2 regions of the Clostridium nitrophenolicum genome follow, and region 2 is predicted to be linked to the other one. Evidence: predicted binding sites of a transcription regulator. Region 2 holds the regulator's gene; the other holds the start of a gene.

Region 1 (3,434 bases), 1.8 Mb from region 2:
TAAATTTTTAAATTCCTTTTATAAGAATTCCGGAATGTTTAGAAAAATTTCTAAACCTGCTATTGATATACTAGTAAACTATGAATGGCCTGGAAACGTCAGAGAATTGAAGAACGTAATTGATAGAATTTGCGTTAACGCTGAAGATGCTAATATAGTAGAAGCAGATATTCCAGAATATATATTAAAAACTGCAGTTAAGAGTAAATATGATGTAAATGACTTAGGATTAGATGCGTTTTTGATGCATATGGAGAAAGAAATGGTTTTAAATGCTCTGACGGAGTGCAATAACAACAAAAGTAAAGCGGCTAAAAAATTAAAAATACCTAGAATGTCTTTCTATAGGAAATTGGAGAAGTATGATATAAAATAATGTTAAAAGCTCAGAATCTAATTTCTGAGCTTTTTTGAGCAAATTTCTAGTTAGCTTTTATACTATGGTCTTTTGGAGCAGGCATAGTGGCTTTAATAGCGTCTGCTTTATCCTGTGATATAATTCCTGCAGTTACAAGTTCACTTAAGAAGCCAGTTTTCTCTGTGTTTTTTTTGCTTTCAAAATAAGATTTACGTTCAGTTTCAGTCATATTTTTAATCTTATCCATTTCAGCTTTTTTTTCAGTATATTTATCTGTTAAATACTTTAGGATATTATTTTCTTCAGTTTGTGTAATAGTTCCAGTTGTAACTAGGGTATCAAGCTGAGTTTTAAGTCTCTCTGGATTAGCTTCACCTTCTCTTCTACCAGGTCCTTGATGAATTGCATTTCGTACAGCATCAGCCTGATCTCGAGTTAAAGTTCCAGCAGTTACAAGTTTACTTAAGAAATCAGATTTTTCTGCAGTTTTTTGGCTTTCAAAATAAGTCTTACGTTCAGCTTCGGTCATGTTTTTTATTTTATCCATTTCAGTTTTCCTGTCAGTTTGTTCTTGTTTCATAGCATTTATTATGTTAGTTTCTTGATCCTGTGTAATAGTTCCAGCGGTAACTAGATTATCAAGCTTTGACTTCATATTATCTGTTGGATTTTTCTTATTCATTCTAGCTTCTTGTGTCTTTTTATGTGCTCCAGTTGTTCCACTTACATTACTTTTAGCAAAAACATAACCTCCTGTTGATAGAAGTACACCTCCAGCTATTACTGCAGTCATTATTTTACTTATTAATTTTTTTCTGTTCATCTTTACACTCTCCTTTTATATAATTTTATTTTACATTCATTCCTTTATTATTTGGTATGAATATATCATATAACTCTTTTGTTACAATTTAGTTACAGTTTGCTAAATATTTCATAGATAATTTAAAAATATACTTTGACTTTCTTTGACTTTTGTATTATTCTTTTATTAAAGAGTAATATAATAACAGGTCGAGGTGAAAATTAATCATGAATATAGAAAAAATGACTATAAGAGTACAACAAAGCTTAAATGAGGCTCAACTAACGGCAGTTAAGTATAATCATCAACAAGTGGATGTAATTCATCTATTTTCAGCTTTGCTAAATCAAGAGGACGGGTTAGTCCCTAATATTTTTGAAAAAATGGGTATAAATTTAAAAGAGCTAAAGAAAGATACACATCTTCAATTAGATAAAATGCCTAAGGTTTTAGGAGAGGGTGCACAAAGCTCAGGAGTTTATGCAACTAGAAGAATAGAAGAAGTCTTAGTTAAAGCGGAGTCTATAGCTGAAAAGTTTAAAGACTCTTATATAAGCGTAGAACATGTTATGATAGCTATTATGGATATAGACAGTAAAGGTGTGGTTGGAAGCATACTAAATAAATTCAATATACAAAAATCAGATTTTATGAAGGTATTATCGCAAGTTAGGGGAAGTCAAAGAGTTGATACGCAAGATCCTGAGGGAACTTATGATGCACTAGCTAAGTATGGAACAAATTTAGTAGAATTAGCAAAAAAGCATAAGTTAGATCCTGTTATAGGAAGAGATGAAGAAATAAGAAGAACTGTTAGAATTCTTTCGAGAAGAACCAAAAACAACCCAGTACTAATTGGAGAGCCTGGTGTAGGTAAAACTGCTATAGTAGAGGGATTAGCTGAAAGAATTGTAAGAGGTGATGTACCAGAAGGGTTAAAGGATAAGATAATATTTTCTTTAGATATGGGAGCTTTAATTGCTGGTGCTAAATACAGAGGAGAGTTTGAAGAGAGATTAAAAGCTGTACTTAAGGAAGTACAAGGCTCAAGCGGAAAAATAATATTATTTATAGATGAAATTCATACTATAGTGGGAGCTGGAAAAACTGATGGAGCCATGGATGCAGGTAACCTTATTAAGCCTTTACTTGCAAGAGGAGAACTTCATTGTATAGGTGCAACCACCTTTGATGAATACAGACAATATATTGAAAAGGATAAGGCCCTAGAGAGAAGATTCCAGAAGGTTTCTGTTGATGAGCCTACTGTAGAAGACACCATTTCTATACTTAGAGGCTTAAAGGAAAGATTTGAAATACATCATGGTATTAGAATTCATGATTCTGCTATTGTAGCAGCAGCAAAGCTTTCAGATAGATATATTCAAGGAAGATTTTTACCAGATAAGGCTATTGATTTAATAGATGAAGCTGGCGCTATGATAAGAAGCGAAATAGATTCTCTTCCAACGGAATTAGATATGGTTAGAAGAAAGCTATTCCAATTAGAAACTGAAAAAGAAGCTCTATCAAAGGAAAAGGATGAAGCATCAAAAGCACGACTTCAAATATTAAGTAAAGAACTTGCGGAGCTTAAGGGAAAAAATGATGAAATGACTGCTAAGTACGAAAAAGAAAAAGGTCATATCCTAGAAATAAGAAATTTAAAAGCTCAATTAGATGAAGCAAGAGGAAATATTGAAAAATACGAAAGAGAATATGACTTAAATAAGGTGGCAGAATTAAGATATGGACTTATTCCAAATCTTGAAGCAGAAATAAAGGAAAAAGAAGAGTCTATGAAGGAAAATTATGAAGGAGCGCTGCTAAAAGAAGAGGTAACCGAAAATGAAATATCCGATGTAGTAGCTAAATGGACTGGAATTCCTGTGTCTAAATTAGCAGAGGGAGAACGTGAAAAACTATTAAGATTAGAGGAGGATTTACAAAAGAGAGTTATAGGTCAAGAAGAGGCAGTTAGAAGTGTATCAAATGCAGTTATTAGAGCAAGAGCGGGGATGAAGGATGAAAAAAGACCAATAGGTTCCTTTATATTTTTAGGACCAACTGGAGTAGGTAAAACAGAGCTTGCAAAGACCTTAGCTAGAAATCTCTTTGATAGTGAAGAAAACATCATAAGAATAGACATGTCAGAGTATATGGAAAAGTACTCAGTATCAAGACTTATAGGAGCTCCTCCAGGATACGTAGGTTATGAAGAAGGTGGTCAGCTAACAGAAGCGGTTAGAAGAAAGCCTTATTCAGTAATTT
Region 2 (3,434 bases):
TTTCTTCATTAATAATTTGTTTTACAACTGCTTCTAAGTTGCTTATAATTTCTTCTTCACTAAGACCTAACGTAACTTGGTTTGATATCTGATATATATTGCCAAAAGCCTTAGAACCTTCACCATATAATCCCCTTACTGTCATACCAACTTGTGACACAGCATTTATAACTCCGTTCATTTTGTTGTTTAAGGAGAGTGTTGGAAGATGAATCATAACAGATGCTCTAAGACCTGTTCCAATATTAGTAGGACATGATGTTATATATCCAAGCTTTTCATCAAAGGCATAACTCAGATTTTCTTCAAGTAAATTATCAATTTTATTACTTAAATCATATGCCTCTTCCAGATTCAAACTAGATGTAATACATTGAATTCTTATATGATCTTCTTCATTTATCATAACACTTACAGTTTCATTTTTATCTATTATAAAAGCTGCTTTGTCACTATTATTAATCAAGTTTTTACTTATTAAATGCCTTTCTAAATAAACTTGATTTGCAATTATATCTCTATCACATAAATAATTAGTTACATATTCTTCCCTCATATGAACTGATCTGTAAAAAGCATCTTCAACTAGCGGTACTATCTCTCTTCCTTTTTCTATACTTAACTTATGTGGAAAAGGCATTTTGTCAATATTCCTGGCAAGTCTTATTCTACTGCTTAATACGAGATCATCTCTTTTTCCTTGATACTTTATCCAATTTTTCATACTTGATCTAACCTCCTACTTTTGATTATTTTGTATCTTTCTAATCAAATCTCTTATTTCTGCAGCCTTTTCATATTCTTCTGCGGTTATGGCCTTTTGGAGGTCTTCTTTTAATTTCAATAGTTTCTTCTTTTCAATCATATGTTTACCTAACTTTTTAGGAATCTTTCCAGTGTGTTCTATATTTCCCTGAACTCTCTTTATAATAGGATTTATCGTTTCACTAAAGCTTTTATAACATTCACTACATCCAGCTAAGCCTCTTTGCTTAAATTCACTATAGTTAGTTCCACAATTTTCACAATAAATATATGAATTTTTTTCATCCTTTCCTACGCTACCTATATGTTCCATTATCCCACTCAATATATTTTGAAAGGTAAAGGATGAAGAGATATCTATAGGACTATAAAAATTTAATTCTCCTTTTTCCTTTGAACATTTTTCACACAAATTTAGTTCTTTTTTATCTCCATTCAATATTTTAGTTATGTGAACAGTAGCCTCATTTTTTTTACATAAGTCACATATCATATTATCACCTCTTTATGTTGCCATAAATTTCATATAATAACCATTATAACATATATTTTACATTTAAAAACAATCTATTCCTTGTTTAAAATTATCATAATTACAGATTTCAAAATATCTGCTCTTAATCTATTTCTATTATCATTAGCAGCAATTAATGTTCTGTCATTTAAAACAACTCTTAGCATATCTGCCTCAGTTTTAGTTATTATTTGCGCTTCAAATAATCCATTTATTATCTGATATGCTGAATTATATGTTATACTATCTCCTATTTTCTCATTTATACTCTCCATAAAGGAATCATCGTTCCTTACTTCTAATCGTCTTATAATAATACAGCCACCACCACCTCTTTTACTTTCAATATAGTATCCTTTATTAGTAGTAAATCTAGTGGTTAACACATAATTAATTTGAGATGGAGCACAACTGAAGTAATTAGCCAATTCATTTCGCACAATTTGCAACTGACTTTCTCTACTTTCATTTAACATAGCTTTAATAAACTCTTCAATCTCATCTGATAGTCTAGCCATAAAAACACCATCCTGACTTTGTCTTTCTTTGACCTTTATTTAATATTAATACTATTACTATCTTTATACAATATCTGTATTATCCTAAATTTTAATTTTATCCTAATTATTCTTTATATTCGTTTAAATTACTTCTGTTTTTAAAATTATTCTTTATAAACTTCATATTATTTTAATTTATATATATAACTATACTACTACATAAATACTAAACAAATAACTGTCTCAATTTTTACTTTTTAAGACAGCTATCTGTTTAATTAGTTTTGGACGCTTTGATATAATATCTTCCATTATGCCTATTGCAATCTAAATCAACGGTAAAATTATTATTTTCCAGCATTTGCTTTACTATATTAATATTTTCCGCATTATTCTCAATACTTATTGTAAGATTATCATCTTTATCAACTATAGCAATATAATCATAAATGCTACTATAATCTGCTAAACTTATCTTACCGTTTATGTTCATTTGGTATTCTGACATAAAACCTCTCCCTTGCTAAACTTACTACAAGCAAACTAATAATCTTATTTTTTCTAATGAGCCATTAAATTATACAGAATAAGAGCTCCAATACCTATATTGGAGCTCTCCTTATTATTTTCTATTCTTCTACCTTAGCTTTTATTTTTTTAGCTTCATCTATTATCTTATTTATCTCTGCAGCCGGAACTTCTTCATACCTTTCAAATTTCATTGTAAAACTTCCTCTTGCCTGAGTCATTGATCTTAGATCTGTAGCATACTTAAACATTTCTCCTTGAGGAATCTCTGCTATTATTTTTTGATTATCTTCAAATGGTTCCATTCCCAAAACTCTTCCTCTTTTTTTATTTATGTCGCCAATTATATCTCCCATATAATACTCTGGAACCAATACTTCTACATGCATAACTGGCTCTAAAAGTATAGGTTGGGCTTCCATCAATCCTTTCTTATAAGCTAAAGATGCAGCAACCTTAAATGCCATTTCCGATGAGTCAACAGGATGATACGATCCATCATGTAGTGTAGCTTTTAATCTTATTACAGGGTATCCAGCTAAAACACCACGCTGTATGCATTCTTTTAGACCTTTTTCAACTGCTGGAATGTATTGTCTTGGAACAACACCACCAACTACCTGATCAACAAATTGTAATTCATCTTCTCCATCCTGTCTAGGTTCAAACTTAATTTTTACGTCTCCATATTGACCATGTCCACCTGATTGCTTTTTATGCTTACCTTGAACATCAGCAACCTTTTTAATTGTTTCTCTATAAGGTACCTTTGGTGTTTGAAGTACTACATCTGCCCCAAACTTACTTTTCAATTTACATGCAATTACATCTAGGTGTGTTTCTCCTAATCCCGAAACTATTGACTCTGCATTCTCTAAGTCTCTTGATACCTTAAATGTAGGGTCTTCTTCTAATAACTTATTTAATCCATTAGAAATTTTATCTTCATCATTTTTGGATTTTGGTAAAACAGCCATTGACATTGATGGCTCGGGGAATTCTATATTTTCAAAGGTTATTGGATTAGATACATCGCATAGTGTATCCCCAGTACTTGTGAATTGTAATTTTGAAACAGCACCAATGTCTCCAGCTATTATTTCACTAACAGGGGTTTGCAACTTACC

What was found. Region 2 encodes CtsR, which represses protease genes until heat stress. Its sites were predicted from a motif close to AAGGTCAANNAAGGTCAAAT; they were not measured.
Region 1: the regulator CtsR is predicted to act here: its motif matches at 1,315-1,334, upstream of clpB (ATP-dependent chaperone ClpB).

The regions. Positions count from the first base shown of each region.
Region 1 covers NZ_AP042469.1:3,662,913-3,666,346, reverse strand. Annotated here, with positions in the region: gene ACZ5N4_RS17485 (sigma-54 interaction domain-containing protein) at 1-376, shown strand, start outside; gene ACZ5N4_RS17480 (hypothetical protein) at 423-1,181, opposite strand; gene clpB (ATP-dependent chaperone ClpB) at 1,391-3,434, shown strand, end outside.
Region 2 covers NZ_AP042469.1:5,420,487-5,423,920, forward strand. Annotated here, with positions in the region: gene ACZ5N4_RS25715 (protein arginine kinase) at 1-724, opposite strand, end outside; gene ACZ5N4_RS25720 (UvrB/UvrC motif-containing protein) at 740-1,258, opposite strand; gene ACZ5N4_RS25725 (CtsR family transcriptional regulator) at 1,333-1,797, opposite strand; gene ACZ5N4_RS25730 (hypothetical protein) at 2,054-2,287, opposite strand; gene fusA (elongation factor G) at 2,409-3,434, opposite strand, start outside.